Regions from separate parts of the Cytobacillus sp. FSL R5-0569 genome, predicted to be linked through region 2. Evidence: riboswitches for the same ligand, from Rfam matches in the RefSeq annotation. Region 2 holds a riboswitch; each other region holds the start of a gene.
The links. Region 2 has a riboswitch for S-adenosylmethionine ahead of MKX78_RS07335 (PLP-dependent aspartate aminotransferase family protein). Riboswitches for the same ligand answer to the same signal wherever they lie in the genome.
Positions count from the first base shown of each region.

Region 1 (4,552 bases), 2.2 Mb from region 2:
CTTCCGCTGCCTTACGAAGGATATATTTCGTTGTTTGATGAGACGTTTTTAAATGAGTTGGGATGGTTGAAGCCACATTAAAGACCTCTTTATCAAGGAATGGTACCCTCAATTCTAATGAATGTGCCATCGTCATTTTATCTGCTTTTAAAAGAATATCTCCGCGCATCCAAGTATGAATATCAATATACTGCATTTGATTAACCGCATCATAGGCTGCACTTTCAGCATATAATGGACGGGTAATATCTTTAAAATCATTCTTCTCATTATAAACCTGCAATAATTCTCTTTTTTCATGTTCTAAGAACATTTTCGCATTGCCAATGTAGCGTTCTTCCATTGGCGTCGTTCCTCGTTCAATAAAGCTCTTACCCCTCATCCCCTCTGGCATGATTCGAGAAAGGGTACGCAATAACGTTCTTCCTGCCGAAGGCATTTTACTAAAAATTTCCAAATCCTGTGGTTCACGATATATATTATATCCACCAAACAATTCATCAGCACCTTCGCCTGATAATACCACCGTTACATGTTTTCTTGCTTCCCTTGCGACAAAGTAAAGTGGAACGCAAGCAGGGTCCGCTAATGGATCATCCGTGTGCCACATAATTTTTGGAACTTCTTGCATATATTCTTCTGGAGAGATGATATAGCTTATATTTTCAACACCTAGTTTTTCAGCTGTTTCTTTAGCCACATCCACTTCACTAAAACCATCTCTTTCAAAACCTACTGAAAACGTTTTAATATTAGGGTGAAACTGTTTTGCTATTGATGCAATAATAGAAGAATCAATCCCGCCGGATAAAAACGAACCTACGGGTACATCACTGCGCATATGCATTTTAACTGAGTCAGTTAAAACATCTTGAATCTCTTTAATAAACTGAGATTCTTCTTTTTGTACAGGTTGGAAATGTGCTTTCCAATAACGCTGGATATGCATAGATCCACCGATTTTCTTCTTGAAATAATGACCTGGCTCAAGTTTCTTTATACCCACCGACATTGTCATCGGTTCAGGTACAAATTGATAAGTCATATAATACTGCAAAGCATCATAATTAATGACATCGTTTTTTAATGCCAACAGGATACTTTTCTTTTCAGAGGCAAAATAAGTGGTTTCACCATCTTCAAAATAATAGAATGGTTTGATTCCAAAAGGATCTCTCGCTCCAAAAACTTCTTGCTTTTCTTTATCCCAAATAACGAAGGAAAACATACCTCTCAGCTTTTCTGCCGCCTTCTCCTTGTAATAACTGTACAAAGCAATAATCACTTCAGTATCCGAATTAGTTTCAAAAGTTAGTCCTTTATTGATTAATTCCTCACGTAGTTCAACATAGTTATAAACTTCTCCATTAAAAATAATCCAGTATTTACCATTGTCATAAGTCAGTGGTTGATGACCACTTTCAATGTCTATAATACTTAATCGACGGAAGCCAAATTGGATATGGTCTGCACGATAATATCCTGAATCATCTGGTCCACGATGAGTAATAATGTTATTCATATTCTCAAATTGCTTATCTGCTTCTTGTACTTTTTGTGCTTGATCATGTATACAACCAATAAAACCACACATTATGTACGTCACCTACTTTTTATTTCATCTAGTTTGTATTTTTTCCCATACCTTGTATAGACGATAAGTTATTTTAAAAAGTTTCACCTTTCGAAAAAAAAATGGAATGATTTATGCTAGGCAGTATGTTCATGTTTACTTCTTCATATACTTAAGGATGTTTATTCTTTACCCTCAATTTAAGACGAAAAGATGACAATTATTTTAATTTTATATGAAATCGTTTCCTTAAGCGTATTTGTCCATTATTAGGGGGCTTAAAATATTATATTTATTTGCTACTGTAATATCTAAAAAAACGACTTTTACTCTTCTATCTTTGGCTATTCCACTTCTTGATGTACGAGCTAATCGCTTTGGCTCAATTGTACGTTTATTAAAATTTAACGATAGCCCCTTTTCCACATAAAAAAACTGTAGAAAACTCATTAAAGGAGTTTTCTACAGCCATAATTTTCTAATTTATTTTAAAGCTTCCTTACGCAATTCTTCCGCTTTATCTGTGCGCTCCCAAGGTAAATCAATATCTGTACGACCAAAATGTCCATAAGCAGCTGTTTGCTTGTAAATCGGACGGCGTAAATCAAGCATTTTGATAATGCCAGCAGGACGGAGGTCAAAATTGTTTCTAACAACTTCAACTAAAACATCCTCAGATACTACTCCAGTTCCAAATGTATCAATACTGATGGATACCGGCTGAGCAACACCAATTGCATATGCTAATTGTACTTCCGCTTTGTCAGCTAGTCCAGCAGCAACGATATTCTTTGCTACATAGCGAGCTGCGTAAGCAGCTGAACGGTCAACTTTCGTTGCATCCTTACCAGAGAATGCACCACCACCGTGACGTGCATAACCGCCGTATGTGTCAACGATAATTTTTCTACCAGTTAAGCCAGCATCACCTTGAGGTCCACCAATAACGAAGCGACCTGTTGGGTTGATGAAGTATTTTGTGTTTTCATCAATTAATTCAGTAGGAACAACTGGGTTAATTACATGCTCTTTTAAATTGCGTTGAATTTGCTCTAAACTAATTTCTGGATGGTGCTGCGTAGAGATAACAATTGTATCAATACGTACAGGTTTGTTGTTTTCATCATATTCTACTGTTACTTGTGTTTTACCATCTGGGCGAAGGTAAGGTAAGATTTCCTCTTTTCTTACTTCAGCTAAACGGCGAGAAAGTTTATGAGCTAATGAAATAGGTAATGGCATAAGCTCTTTTGTTTCATTACATGCAAAGCCAAACATTAAACCTTGATCTCCAGCACCAATGGCTTCAATTTCTGCATCAGTCATCTGTCCTTCACGCGCTTCTAATGCTTGGTCTACACCCATAGCAATATCAGCTGACTGTTCATCAATAGAAGTTAATACAGCACATGTTTCAGAGTCAAAGCCATATTTTGCACGTGTATAACCAATTTCCTTAATGGTTTCACGAACGATTTTTGGAATATCTACATATGTGGATGTAGTGATTTCTCCTGCAACCAATACAAGACCTGTAGTAACAGACGTTTCCGCAGCAACCCTCGCATTTGGGTCCTGTGATAAAATAGCATCTAATATTGCATCAGATATTTGGTCACTGATCTTATCCGGATGACCTTCAGTTACTGATTCAGAAGTAAACAATCTACGTTTTGTTGACATCTGACTTCCTCCTTATTTATCGAATCAATAAGACTTTATTATAGTCTTTATTTTTGATACGGAACTCATTCCCTTATTTGAATCTTCATTATTTATGGGCCAATGTTTATCTCATACCCTTAATAACCTATGCGCTAACTTGGAATATTGAGAATAAAATGGTTGGTCTTTTTCCCATACATAAATAGTACATTCCAAAAGCCGCTCCTCGTATTCGCCAACATCATGTTAAAAAGCATGAAAAAAAACCTCTTCTCTGATTTAGTGAAAAGGTTGAAGCAAAATGATTCGCGCCTTTCACTCTTATCGTTCAAGGATAGTGAGTAATAAATCCTTGCATCAGGTTAGCACCTTTGCTCATGAAAATGTAGTTGGCAGGTTGCTGGGTTTCATAGGGCCTGTCCCTCCACCAGCTCGGGATAAGAGAGTATCCGTTCAAGGATTCATCATAACTTACACATGGAATATAGTCAAATGTTTTTCATTAACAATTCAATGTAAAAATTGTCATATCCGACTCTATAAACTTTAGTTTTGATAACGGATAATTTTAGTTAAGATCATACCGTTCTTTTTCCTTAATATATATAAAAATTACATTAAATTTGCTGATTATCCTTTTTAAATTTGCAAAAGCTATTTATAATGAATACTGCCTGTATTTGTGACAATTTCATTAATTATATAAAAATGATTTATATAGTATAGACTGAATGAATAAATGTGTTATACTATTTTTGAAGAAATAATCACAAATAGCGACTGAGATGCATATCTCTTAAATAATATTATATAAAGGAAGGTATTCATCAGATGAATTCTGTATCGATAACTGAGTTAAATGATTTACTAAAAGGCGAAAACATCCAAGTTCAATTATCTGTGCCGCAACTAGTTGAAAAAGTATTAAACAGAAACGAAGGTGTTCTTACATCTACTGGTGCAATTCGCGCGACAACAGGTAAGTATACAGGTCGTTCACCTAAAGACAAATATACTGTTGAAGAAGCAAGCTCTAAAGATAAAATTGACTGGGGAAGTGTGAACCAACCAATTTCTGAAGCAGTCTTCAATAACTTATACAACAAGGTGATTGCTTTCTTAAAAGAGAAAGAAGAAGTTTTCGTATTCAAAGGATTTGCTGGTGCGGATAAAAAACACCGTATGCCAATCCAAGTAATTAATGAATATGCTTGGCATAACCTTTTTGCACACCAATTGTTTATTCGTCCTACAGAAGAAGATTTATTAGATCACGAATCTGAATTTACAGTTATTTCAGCACCTAATTTCAAA
Region 1 is NZ_JBBOWW010000001.1:3,646,314-3,650,865, forward strand. Features, by position in the region: gene asnB (asparagine synthase (glutamine-hydrolyzing)) at 1-1,594, opposite strand, end outside; gene metK (methionine adenosyltransferase) at 2,057-3,256, opposite strand; SAM riboswitch class I at 3,557-3,682, opposite strand; gene pckA (phosphoenolpyruvate carboxykinase (ATP)) at 4,070-4,552, shown strand, end outside.
Region 1: linked by a shared signal. The riboswitch ahead of metK (methionine adenosyltransferase) and the one ahead of MKX78_RS07335 (PLP-dependent aspartate aminotransferase family protein) in region 2 are both predicted to bind S-adenosylmethionine.

Region 2 (4,552 bases):
ATACTTCCAAGTAATACCCTTTGAATACTAGGGTTAATTTTTCTATGCTTCTCCTTACCCTCATTTACTTTGGGGATCGCTATGACTTCCTTCATATTCATTCTCCTTTACCAACCCTATTGAATGACCTCTGTTGAGAAATCTGGGTTTATTAATTCATCAACCACTTTACCTACGTCATCACTCTTAATAATGCCTTCTTCTTTTAAAACCTCACCAGCAGCATTTAATGCTTCTATTTGCACTTCACCAGGTATTGGTTCATTAAAGTCATTTCTCTCTAATTCTTTTTTCGCTACCTCTAGGGTGATTTGTGCTTCTTCTGCCAGTATCTCTGCCGCTTCTTCAGGATTTTCTAATACCCATGTACGAGCTTTTTCATAAAGCTCAATTACTTTTTTCACTTGTTCAGGATACTTCTCAGCAAATTCGCTTCTCACATTTAATGTGCCATAAGTGTTAAAATCGATATTTCGATAAATAAATTCTGTGTCTGCTTCAAGTTCTAATTTAGCCATATGTGGATCTAAACCAGCCCAAGCGTCTACTTGCCCTGTTGTTAATGCCGTTCCACCGTCAGCATGTTGCAAGTTAACGATTTCAACATCCGCTGATGTTAATCCGGCTTCATTTAATGAGCGCAGTAAAAAGATATATGGATCTGTTCCAATCGTTGCTGCTACTTTCTTTCCCTTCAAGTCTTCAACTGATTTGATAGCTGATTCTTTCGGTGCAACTAATGCCGTCCATTCTGGTTTTGAGTATATATAGACTGATTCAATTGGAGCACCATTTGCTTTTGCAATTAATGCCGCTGCACCTGCAGTTGAGCCAAAATCAACACTGCTACTATTAAGAAACTCAAGTGCCTTATTACTCCCTTGACTGAGGACAAACTCAACATCAATATCATCTTCGGCAAACGCTTCTTCTGCCCAGCCGAATTTCTTTAAAACTACACTTGTTGGAGAATAATAGGCATAGTCTAAAACAATTTTTTCTGGTTTTCCTTCGCCATTACTATCATCAGTGCTTGCCTCACTATCCCCGCAAGCACTAATGAATCCAATTGATAAAACGACAATTAAAAATACGAACCATTTTTTCATCGATGACTCTCCTCAATCTCGGTTTTAAATTTCACAAGCAAAGGTTACAATAGAACCTCTTAATCTCTGTGCCTCTTTATATGTGCAGCGATTTTGTACCACTTCAAGTCCGGCTTCTTTTGCTATTTCAACTGCTTTTGGTGAAATGACACCTTCTTGTAGCCAGAAAACTTTCGGTTGGATTTCTACTGCCTCTTTCGCCACTTCTATCGCAGCTTCAGGGCTTCTAAATACTTGCACAATATCAATGGTAAAAGGAATGGATTTTAAATTTGGATATGCCTGTTCACCTAATACTTCTGTTTCTCTTGGATTAACTGGCACGATTTGATAACCTAATCTTTGCATTTTTCTTGCTAAACGGTAACTTGGTCTAGCAGGATTTCCACTTAATCCAACAACAGCTATCCTTTTTGCTCTTTGCAGTTCTTTGCCATCCACATCTTCTTTTAATGAGGATGATTGTAATGCCCATCGAATAACACCTTCATCATTTACTGCTGTTTCTCCTTTTTGTTCTCCCTTCGAAGAAATACCAGTCGCTTCATAGAAGGCTTGATCTAAGTCATTGGTTAAATCTCTAACCGATTCAATCCCAACTGATAAACGTATGAGTTCCTCACTTACACCGCTTTTAATTAAATCTTCTGCACTTAACTGTTGATGTGTGGTTGAAGCCGGATGAATAATGAGTGACTTCGCATCACCTACATTGGCTACATGAGACCACAATGCAATTGTATCTATCACTTTTTTACCTGCATCTCGGCCACCTTTAATACCGAAGTTCACAATGGAACCGAAGCCAGTGTTTAAATATTTCTTCGCGAGTTCATGCGCTGGATGCTCTGCTAAACCTGGATATGCGACCCAATCGACAGCTGGATGAGCGTTTAAGAAATGGGCTATCTTCGCTGCATTTTCCGTATGTTTCTCTATACGTAAATGGAGTGTTTCCAATCCTTGGAGTAAAAGAAATGCACTATGTGGGCTTAATGATGACCCAAAATCGCGCAGCAACTGAACACGAAGTTTTGTACTGAAAGCGAGTGTACCAAACTCATTCGCATAAACAATACCGTTATAACTTGGATCTGGCTGAGTAAAACCAGGAAACTTATCATGATTCCAATTAAATCGTCCGCCATCAACTACAAGTCCGCCAATTGTTGTTCCATGACCACCAATCCATTTTGTTGCCGAATGAATGACAATATCTGCTCCCCATTGGATTGGTTTGCAAAGATAAGGTGAAGCGAAAGTATTATCAATAATAAGAGGAATATCATTATCATGAGCAATATTTGCAACTGCCTCTACATCTAGGACATGAAGACTTGGGTTCCCAATAATCTCTCCATATAAAGCCTTAGTTTTTGGCGTAATCGCTTTACGGTAATTCTCAGGGTCAGATCCATCAACAAAATGAACTTTAATCCCATATTTCGGAAGTGTTATGGCAAAAAGATTATATGTTCCACCATAAAGGTTCGACGCTGCAACAATCTCATCACCCGCTTGGGCAATATTCATAATTGAAAGAGCTATAGCTGCCATTCCAGATGAAGTCGCTACTGCCGCTACCCCATCTTCTAATAAAGCAATACGTTTTTCTAATACATCTACCGTTGGATTACCGATTCGTGAATAGATATTTCCCGTCTCATCTAATGAAAATAGGCTTTGCGCATGGTCTGTATTATGAAAAACATATGAACTTGTTTGATAAATAGGAACTGCACGAGATCCCGTTGTCGGGTCTGGTGATTGACCTCCATGTAATAAAATCGTCTCATCATCATAAGTGTTAAATTGATTCGTCATTATATACTCTCCTCTACTTTTTAGTCGGATGATTAAAATAAATAACCCCCTCTTCATAAGAAGAGGGGGTTGCCTCATCTTATCTTCCAGACATTTACTGCCTGCAGGATTTAGCACCTTTTCAAGCAATTGCTTGAAGGTTGCCGGACTTCATAGGGCCTGATCCCTCCGTCACTCTCGATAAGAAATATTTTATTTTTTAAAGCGTTAATACTTTAATTACAAATAGAATTATATCCAAAAAATGATTTGTCGTCAATATGAAATCTGAATATATTTTATATTCCAATAAAATATTAGCTCTATCACATAAAAAGCCCTTCTACCTAGAAGAGGCAGAAGGGCTTTGAATTAACGAGCTCACCTTCTCCTTATCTTTGGATAATATCCTCTGAAATTAGCACCATACAAAAGATTGCTGGTTGCCGAGGCTTCTCTGGGTCAGTCCCTCCGCCTCTCTGGATAAGAAGTTCATATTTATTTGTTTAACATCATATACCCTTTTATAGGGAATCGTCAATAACATTTTGAAAATTTATTTATTTTCATCCTGGATAAGCGTCAAAAAGTGATACAGTATCTTAGCTGTTAACCCCCATATCACATGACCTTTATAAGTATAAAAAATTTCTTGCATCCTCCGCGTTTGCCATTTATATTTTTCCCCATTAGGAATGAGATGATAGGGAAAGCTACTATTAGGCTCTGGCTTCATCTCAATATAATGAATAGATGGTCCCTCTTTCAAAAAATAAGCAAGTGGTACTGTGAAAATTTGATCCACTTCCTCTGGATTTAGCTTAAGATCACTGATGCTCTCTATTGTGCCTACAAACGGATAAATCACTGTATCATAAGGTGTCACTACATAATCAAGTTCTGAAAAAACAGAGACTTCTCCAATTGGGATACCTAACTCTTCACTGGTCTCCCTTTTTGCCGTCTCTATTAAATCCACATCGTCTTGATCCATTTTCCCCCCAGGAAAGCAAATTTCCCCTGGCTGTCTTCTCATAGATAAAGACCGTACTTCAAACAAAATATGTATTTCTCCATCTTTTTCTATTAGGGGAAGAAGAACAGCGAATTTAACCAATCTGGAGCTACCCAATATATCTGATTGACGATGCTGTATCTCTGATCTTATTTCTTCCAAATCCATGTTAATTACCTCCAAACCACACGACTTAAATCTTTATTTCACTTTCTGCAATCTATCAATCATCCCCATTGTGCAGACATTTAAATCTAAGCCTATTAGCTTCTTATCCTCTGCACTAAGTTCAACATCGTGCGCTGTTAATAAATAATGTTTTACTTGTTCCAACAATTCCGATTGTATGGCTTCTTGCATTTTTATTATGTCATTTCCTTGGAGAAAAACGTCATCTGCAACTGAAGTAAATATAGGTAACCAATAACGAATTTGAGTAAAAACATCCTTTGGTTCAGGGCCCTCACCATAATGCCCAAAAAAGATATGTTGTGGTTGAAGTGATTCGATTTTTTCAACAGAAGATAACATCGCCTCTGGATCAAATTGATTAGGAGAAGTCGATGGCAGAACTAATGGATAACCTTTTCTTGCTATGTTAGGATAAAATACGCCAATTGTATCG
Region 2 is NZ_JBBOWW010000001.1:1,403,902-1,408,453, reverse strand. Features, by position in the region: gene MKX78_RS07345 (ABC transporter permease) at 1-95, opposite strand, end outside; gene MKX78_RS07340 (aliphatic sulfonate ABC transporter substrate-binding protein) at 117-1,109, opposite strand; gene MKX78_RS07335 (PLP-dependent aspartate aminotransferase family protein) at 1,134-2,933, opposite strand; SAM riboswitch class I at 3,010-3,120, opposite strand; SAM riboswitch class I at 3,302-3,402, opposite strand; gene MKX78_RS07330 (NUDIX hydrolase) at 3,469-4,095, opposite strand; gene MKX78_RS07325 (MBL fold metallo-hydrolase) at 4,129-4,552, opposite strand, start outside.

Region 3 (4,552 bases), 1.3 Mb from region 2:
ACTAGCTTGTTTTCAGCTGTGATGGCCATGCCTTCCTCATCAATGGTACCGACAACAATGGCTGCTCCGTACTGATGGATAAGCTTTGCAGCAAAGGCGAATCGGTCCTCACCATCTTCTAAGTTAATCGAATTGATTATAGCTTTACCTTGAGAGTAGGTAAGAGCTTTGGCGATTACTTCATCATCAGTTGAATCAATGACTAGGGGAACTTTGATTTTTTTCGTTACTTCAGCTAAAAAATGGTCCATATCTTCTATCTCATTACGATCAGGGTCAGCAAGGCATATATCAATGACGCTTGCTCCTTTTTTAACTTGGGCTCTAGCAATTTCCGATGCTTCCTCATACTTTCCTTCATTAATCAACCGTTTGAATTTCTTTGAGCCAATGACATTTGTCCGCTCACCAACCATAATCGGTCTAATAGATTCATCATAGGTAAGGGGTTCAATACCTGATAGTTTATGCTGTCTCTTTTTAGTAATGGGACGGGGTGGTACATGGGCTAATGCTTGACTGATTGCTGTGATGTGCGCTGGTGTGGTACCGCAACAACCACCAACGATATTCACCCAGCCCTGTGTGGCAAAATCCAAAAGCTTTGTAGATAGAGATTCTGCTGTTTCGTGATAACAACCGTCTTCATCTGGTAAGCCTGCATTAGGATAACAGCTAACCCCAGTTGAAGAGAGTTGTGCTAGAGAGCGAATATGCTCTTGCATAAATTCCGGTCCAGTTGCGCAGTTGAGTCCAACAGCTATTGGTTTCATGTGCTCTATTGAAATGTAAAACGCTTCGATGTTTTGCCCTGCCAAAGTGGTGCCCATCGGTTCTATTGTCCCTGATACCATTATAGGGAGTTCTTTCTTTGTGTGATGAAAGGCTTCTTTAATCCCTAGGAAAGCAGCTTTTACATTAAGGAGATCTTGGCTTGTTTCTATTAATAATAAATCTACACCACCGTCAATGAGTCCTATGGCTTGTGTACGATAATCCATGACTAATTGTTTAAAAGTTGTTCCACCGGTAACGCTTAATGTCTTAGTAGTTGGTCCCATAGATCCTGCTACATATCGCGGATGATTAGGCTTGTCGTATTTATGCGCTGCTTTTATAGCGATTTCAGCCGCTCTGCGGTTTAATAATTCACTTAAATGCCCAATATTATATTCTTCTAAAACGATACGCGTCGCTCCGAATGTATTTGTTTCAATTATATCTGCCCCTGCCGAAAGATAAGCTTCATGAATTGATTGAATCAATTCAGGTCGCGTAAGTGTGAGGTGTTCATTACAACCTTCTAAATCCTCACCACCAAAGTCATCTGCAGTTAGGTGGGCTTCTTGTAGCATGGTACCCATTGCTCCATCCATGATTAAAATCTTTTCCGTCATTTGTTTAGTGATGGCTAATTTTGACATAATGATGCTCCTTCATCTGTTGATCTTTTCTTCTAATATGATTGGTCAGCTCGGTTGTAAGTTGATATCTAAGGAAGGGGGTAACAAGGTAGATGCCTTGAAAGAGTTCTAAGGCTGCATCGATCAACTCTTTTGTAATTAATAAGCCTTCTTTCTCAGCTAGAACAGGGTTAACCGCTTTAGCCATTCTGTCGCGGGTCGTTTGAGTAATCTTGATACCAGGCACTTCGTTATGAAGATACTCTGCATTTTTGCTGCTAATCAGTGGCATCATTCCGATGAAAATAGGTGCGGACAGATGCTTTGTTGCCTCATGAATCTCTAATAGTTGTGTTACTGAAAACACTGGCTGTGACACGAAATAATCAGCGCCTGCTTTTATCTTCCTTTCAAGTCGGGCAACAGCTTTGTCTAAGGATTTGACATGAGGATTAAATGCTGCCCCGACAGAAAAGACGGCATTTTCACCAAGTTCAGAACCTGAAGGGGAAATTCCTTCATTAAATTGTTTAATCATTTCTATTAATTCAAAGGAAGATAAATCAAACACAGATGAAGCGCCTGGGAAATTACCAACTCTTGCCGGATCCCCTGTAATGGCTAAAATATCATGCAACCCCAATGTATGAAGACCCATGAGATGTGATTGTAAGCCGATTAAGTTTCGATCTCTACAGGAGAGGTGGACAAGTGGTCGAACGTTTGTATCCTTTTGGATGATGTGTGCTAGGGCTTCATTTGCGATTCGTGGTGTCGCAAGAGAGTTATCTGCGAGTGTGATTGCATCAACCCCAGCATCTTTTAAGGCTCTGGCACCTTCAAAAAATTTAGCAGTTGATAGCTTCTTAGGTGGGTCTAGTTCGACGATGATGGTGCGTTTTTCTTGTACAAGTGTCTCTAACGGGGTATTGGTGCGTTCGATTGTAATTCTCTCTATTTTAGGTTTCCTTTTATTTGTTACGTGTTTTTCAATAATTGGTACAGCATGCCTAACTTCGTCTGCAAATGCTTTAATATGGCCAGGTGTCGTTCCGCAGCAACCACCAAGCAGTCGAACACCTTGCTTAAGGAAGGACTTCGCTGATTTTCTAAAATAGTCTTCACTCTCCTTATATTGAATCGTACCATCGATATAGGCCGGTAGACTCGCGTTAGGATATGCAGAGAGAAACGCGTGCTGAGGTAATTCAACGGAGGAGAGTGTCTCTAACATATGATGTGGACCTAAACGGCAGTTTACCCCGACAACATCTGCCCCTTTAGCTTCTAACCTTTTTAAGGCGTCATTAATTAACGTCCCATTTTGTAATATAGCGATTTCTTGTAAAGACACTTGGGCAATTATAGGTATATCCGTTTCTTTCCGGGCAATAGAGAGAACCGTTTCTAATTCTTCTAAATCATAATATGTTTCAAGAAGGAGCCCATCTACGCCTTCTAACAATAAGCAGTATAGCTGTTCACGAAAGTTACGTTTAATTTCATCTAGAGGAATAGAGAGGGGGTTTAATCCTCGTACACCTCCAATTGTGCCAAGCACATATGCCTGGTGCTGTTGAATACTAGATCGTGCCAGTTTTACAGCCGCGCTATTAATCTCTTTGACTGAATCCTCTAGGCCATACCGTTTCAATTTTAAATAATTCGCAGCATAGGAATTTGTTTGAATTAAATCAGCACCTGCATGGAGATAGGCTTGATGAATGTGCTGAATTTGTTCCGGTGCTGAGAGGTTTAACTCTTCAAAACATGTATCCGTACCATAAGAATAAAGAAGTGTTCCTATCGCACCGTCAGCAATTAATACTTGGTTCTTCATTTTTTCAAGGAAGTTCAAAGGTCTCACTCCTTCAATTCATATTTTGTTGAATTCAATGGATGAGAAGCCAAAGAGAAAATAAAAAAGGCCCTCAAGAAGAAGGCCTATTATTATCATAGTCATCTTCTCATCTTTCAAGCGTATAGCTTGTAGGAATTAGCACCTTTTCAATAGTGTTCACTATTGATGGTTGCTGAGGTGTCATCGGGCCTATCCCTCAACCTCTCATGATAAGAAATAAAAAATATTTTATTGACTAAAATTTACATGAATGAGTCTATGTTTGTCAAATAAAAATTTAGAAAATTTAAAAATAAGTAATTAAATAAGTGCTTTTTTAGAAAATGATGTAAAGAGGAAGATATACTTGAAAACACTATTAACAGCAGTTATAATGTTAAAAGTGTGCAGAACAGAGAGAAACGCAATCAATAGTTGCATTTGTTATGTCTTTTCTGTATAATAGACAATGTTGGTCTTTGACTGCGATGAAGTGAAAGGTTGCTGACACACCCGGCCGCTTTGCCATGGCGAGTGTGTGGGAAATTTTCACGGAGAATGTCTATATGAAAATAGGCGAAAAGGAGGGAAAATAATGGCAAAACAAAAAATTCGTATTCGTTTAAAAGCTTATGATCACAGAATTCTTGATCAATCTGCTGAAAAAATCGTTGAAACTGCAAAACGCTCTGGTGCGGCTGTATCTGGTCCAATCCCATTGCCAACTGAAAAGTCAGTTTACACAATTCTTCGTGCGGTGCATAAATATAAAGATTCTCGTGAGCAATTCGAAATGCGTACACACAAACGTTTAATCGACATCATTAATCCAACACCACAAACAGTCGATTCATTAATGCGTTTAGACTTACCATCTGGTGTTGATATCGAAATTAAACTTTAATTAATACATTAAAACAATCTAGGAGGTGTGACTGAAATGACCAAAGGAATCTTAGGAAGAAAGATTGGTATGACTCAAGTATTTGCTGAAAACGGTGATCTTATCCCGGTAACAGTGGTTGAAGCTACTCCAAACGTTGTTCTTCAAAAGAAATCAGTTGATACTGATGGATACGAAGCAATCCAAATCGGTTTTGAAGATAAACGTGAAAAGCTTTCAAACAAACCGGAAAAAGGACACGCTGCTAAAGCTGATACTACTCCTAAGCGCTTCGTTCGCGAATTACGCGGAGCTGACTTAGCTGAGTATGAAGTTGGTCAGGAAGTCAAAGTTGATATTTTCGCTGAAGGTGAAAAAATTGATGTAACAGGAATTTCAAAAGGTAAAGGTTTCCAAGGTGCAATT
Region 3 is NZ_JBBOWW010000001.1:139,447-143,998, forward strand. Features, by position in the region: gene metH (methionine synthase) at 1-1,424, opposite strand, end outside; gene MKX78_RS00700 (bifunctional homocysteine S-methyltransferase/methylenetetrahydrofolate reductase) at 1,402-3,261, opposite strand; SAM riboswitch class I at 3,368-3,480, opposite strand; gene rpsJ (30S ribosomal protein S10) at 3,839-4,147, shown strand; gene rplC (50S ribosomal protein L3) at 4,184-4,552, shown strand, end outside.
Region 3: linked by a shared signal. The riboswitch ahead of MKX78_RS00700 (bifunctional homocysteine S-methyltransferase/methylenetetrahydrofolate reductase) and the one ahead of MKX78_RS07335 (PLP-dependent aspartate aminotransferase family protein) in region 2 are both predicted to bind S-adenosylmethionine.

Region 4 (4,552 bases), 2.5 Mb from region 2:
TGAATAATAGAATCTTGCCTATGCATTTCATGAATATCTCTTGCATCATTTATATGTATCGGTCTAATCTTTATTTCTTCCCCCATATAAAAACTCCTTTTTTTATAAAACTGTTCTGAATGAAAACTTATAAACCAAGACTACCACTTTTCTTAGTTTGAAAATATTGCTTTATTCATTTACGAATGAACAGTATAAAAAGTTTCTTATCATTGCACTGACATAATCACTACGATACAAAATATATATGAAAGGAGGCATCGAGGTATTTTATGAGCATCCAAAGGAGGGTAATTTGAATATGCTTGCTTTGTTCAGTCTTTTTCTAGTTGTCGGCTACAGTTTCTTTTTCTTTATTAGTGCCGTTAGAAAAAAGAAAGAAATAGCTACAAAATATTCTAAATGTATTCCCATGGTGGTTGGTATGACGAGTAGCTTAACAATCGGTTTGATTATATCTGTGTGGTTACCAGAAATGGCTAAAGCAACTGTATTATCAATTCTCATTAGCGCTGTCATTGCCATTTTTATAGGACTACCGTTTAAAACAAACGGACTCGTTGAAGCTCAAGCGTCAAGTCTCATGGGAAGTATGATGGGGGCAATGCTAGGCATTATGTTGGTACCCAGTGAAGTTACATTTATGATCATTAGCATGGATCTGATTTATTTAATTAGTATTTTTGCCATGATGCTTCTCATGCACAAAAAACATTCATTAAAGGAAGCATTGAAAAATCGACCTGTGCCCTTCTATCTAACATTCTTATTAAGCATCGCCATTATCTGCGCATCGGGAATTCATCAAGAAGCGAAGAACTCAATTCATCCGATTGAAGAAAACACCCCACAAGTAGAACACCATCACTAGTTTAATGATTAATTTCAATTATGTTATTGACTTTTCATGTAATAGATAATATTATGAATATAATTTAATAAAGCATTTTCTCTTATAAAGAGCGGCTGAGGGACTGGCCCTGCGACGCCCGGCAACCATTCATATACCCATATGAACAGGTGCTAAATCCTGCAAAATACTTTTTGGTATTTTGATATATGAGAGAGGTTTACTACTATTCTAGTATATTTATGCCTCTCATGATGAGAGGCATTTTTGTTTTTATCATCACATCAAAAGAGAAACGAGGAGAGGAAATGACTGTAACAATCGTAAAAGGGGCTCCAGGACATTATTTATTAGGTTCAGGCATTCTAACAGAACTCCCCGACCTACTTAAAGATATTTCTGTTTCCAAATACCATATCATAACCGGTAAAAAAGCTTGGCAAGCCGTGCAACCCTACTTGCCCAAGGAAGTAATAGATAACAACATTCACCTTCATTATATAGATGGTCACACTACCTTAAAAAAGGTCCATGACATCCAAGAAATAATAACAAATGATGGTGCTAATGGCGTAATAGGTATTGGTGGTGGGACAGCATTAGATATAACAAAAGCAGTTGCGATTGAAGCATCTGTTCAATCCATTCTTATACCGACAATCGCAGCTACCTGTGCCGCATGGACACCATTAAGTGTTTTTTATAATGAAGAAGGCAGCTTTACTCATTATACCGAGTTCCCTATTGCGACAACCCTCGTATTGGTTGAACCTGAAATTATTGCTAAAGCGCCTATTACTTATTTAAAAGCAGGAATTGGGGATACATTAGCCAAGTTTTATGAAGCTGAAGCTCTAATTGAAAGTTTTTACCCTGAAGAAACACTTCCTGTACCTAAACAAGTTTCGCAATTTTCAGCTAAAATTTGCCGAGATACATTGCTTAATGATGGTGAAGCCGCACTACAATCAGTAGCCAAAAACGAAACCTCAAAAGCACTTATCCGTGTGATTGAAACGATTATCATGACTGGGGGTATGGTCGGTGGATTCGGCGAAAAAGCAGGACGAATCGCTGGTGCCCATTCGTTTCATAATGGACTAACCGTAGCGGATGCAGCCCAAGATTTTCTTCATGGGGAATTAGTCGCTTACGGGATTCTTGGTCAATTGGCCATTGAAGAAAAATGGACGGAAGTTGATTACCTTCTCCCGTTTTATGAGAGCTGGCAATTGCCAAGTAGTCTCTCTAGTCTAACTATTGATGTGAATGATGAGCAATTAATGAAGACAATTGTAAAAAAGGCGATACGCCCAACTGAATCTATTCACTTTATGAAAAACGAGATAAGTGAACATTCTGTTTTACAAGCACTTCGATTATTAGAAAAACAAAATGAACAAAAAGGAGTTCAAACATCATGAAAAAATGGTTACTAACTGGAACATTCTTATTATCTTTAACAGGCTTAGCTGCATGTGGTAGTGATGAAGCCAGCAACTCTACAGAAGGATTATATGACGATGAAGAATTAGTCATTGGTGTCACTGCAGGTCCACATGAGCAAATCTTAGAAAAAGTAATTGAATTAGCTAAAGAAGAAGATATCAACATTAAATCACAAGTATTTACTGATTATGTGATGCCAAATGTCGCATTAGCTGAAAAAGAGATTGACTTAAACATTTTTCAAACTGAGCCTTATTTTAATGCATTTAAAGAAGATAGAAATTTAGATTTAGTTAAATCTTTTGATACCGTTTCATTCCCGATGGGCATCTATGCACTCAATGTAAAAGATGTAGCTGAATTAAAAGATGGCGCAAAAATCGGTCTTCCGAGTGACCCAACAAATAGTGGCCGAGCTCTATTACTATTTGAAAAAGCGGGATTAATCGAATTAGATCCTGAAACAGGTATTAATTCAACAGTTCGTGATATTGAAAAAAACAATGGTAACTATGAATTTATTGAACTTGACTCTGCTCAAATCGCTCGTCAGCTAGAAGAGCTTGACGCTGCAGCTATTAACACGAACTTTGCAATTGAAGCTGGTTTTATCCCTTCTAAAGACGCTATCTTTATCGAGCCTAAGGATTCACCTTACGTAAACCACGCTGCTGTCCGTACGGAGAATAAAGATGATGAAATTCTTGAAAAATTAGCTGATATCTACCGCAGTGAAGAAATTGAAAAGTTTGTTGAAGAGGAATTTGACGGATCAGTTATCGTCTCTTGGTAAAATGATTAAAAATGAGCGTTACGGAGGGAGCATCAAATCATGATAGAGCTTAAGAATATAACCAAAACCTTTACAGGAAAACAAGGAAGCATCCATGCATTAAAGGATGTCTCACTATCAGTGAATCAAGGAGAAATCTACGGGGTTATCGGATACAGCGGCGCTGGTAAAAGTACATTAATTCGCTGTGTGAACTTACTTGAAAAACCTGATAGTGGTTCTGTAAAAGTCAATGGGGTGGATTTAACCACGCTGACACCAGGAAAACTCCGTGAAGCAAGAAGTCATATCGGCATGATTTTTCAAGGGTTTAACTTATTAAAAACAGCAACAGTTTATGATAATATTGCTATCCCTCTTAAACTAACAGGATTAGATAAGAAAGAAGTAAAGAGCCGCGTTAATAAATATTTAGAGATTGTCGGTTTAAGTGAAAAACAAAATGCTTATCCAGCTGAGTTATCTGGTGGCCAAAAGCAAAGGGTTGCTATTGCACGTGCATTATCGCATGAACCAGAAGTATTACTCAGCGATGAAGCAACAAGCGCCTTAGATCCAGATACAACAGAGGCAATTCTTGATTTGCTATTAAAAATCAATAAAGAATTAGGGATTACGATTCTCCTTATTACACATGAGATGAATGTTATCCAAAGGATTTGCGATTGTGTGGCCGTTATGGAAAATGGGGAAATTATTGAAGAGGGACGAACGAAGGATATCTTTACCTCTCCTCAACACAGTACAACAAAAAGATTCGTTAATAGCTTATTTTCACATGATATCCCCGATGATCTATTAGAGGAATTAAGTGAAAGTGGCCAAGTGGCAACATTATCTTTCTTTGGTGAATCATCAGGTGATCCTGCACTTGCATTAGTAACGAAAAAATATGATATTTTCCCTAATATCTTATCTGGTAATATTACAAGATTAAAAGATGAAGCATTCGGACAGTTGCTTGTCCATTTTAAAGGCGATACAGCAGAAATTAACAAAGCCATACAATTTTTACAAGAGAAACAAGTCCATGTGGAAGGAGTGACACTCAATGAACGCCATCAACGAATTTCTTGATGCATGGGGTGCTGATTTATGGGAATCAACGATACAAACCTTCCAAATGGTTGGTATCTCTCTCGCTATCTCCATTCTGATCGGGCTACCATTAGGGATTCTCCTTGTTTTGACTAGACCAGGTAAAGCCCTAGATAATAAATTTGTATATAATGTGCTCAACGTAGTGATTAACGTCATTCGTTCCGTACCTTTTATTATCTTATTATTTTTCATTCTACCGTTTACCAAATTTATTGTCGGTACATCGATTGGTGTAAAAGGCGTAATTGTCCCACTTGTTATTTATACTGCTCCATATATTGCGCGCTTAATGGAATCAGCATTACTTGAGGTTGACCGTGGCGTAGTCGAAGCCTATGAAGCAATGGGAATTAAAACAA
Region 4 is NZ_JBBOWW010000001.1:3,936,772-3,941,323, forward strand. Features, by position in the region: gene MKX78_RS20115 (hypothetical protein) at 296-871, shown strand; SAM riboswitch class I at 951-1,066, shown strand; gene MKX78_RS20120 (iron-containing alcohol dehydrogenase family protein) at 1,159-2,274, shown strand; gene MKX78_RS20125 (MetQ/NlpA family ABC transporter substrate-binding protein) at 2,271-3,092, shown strand; gene MKX78_RS20130 (methionine ABC transporter ATP-binding protein) at 3,132-4,169, shown strand; gene MKX78_RS20135 (methionine ABC transporter permease) at 4,144-4,552, shown strand, end outside.
Region 4: linked by a shared signal. The riboswitch ahead of MKX78_RS20120 (iron-containing alcohol dehydrogenase family protein) and the one ahead of MKX78_RS07335 (PLP-dependent aspartate aminotransferase family protein) in region 2 are both predicted to bind S-adenosylmethionine.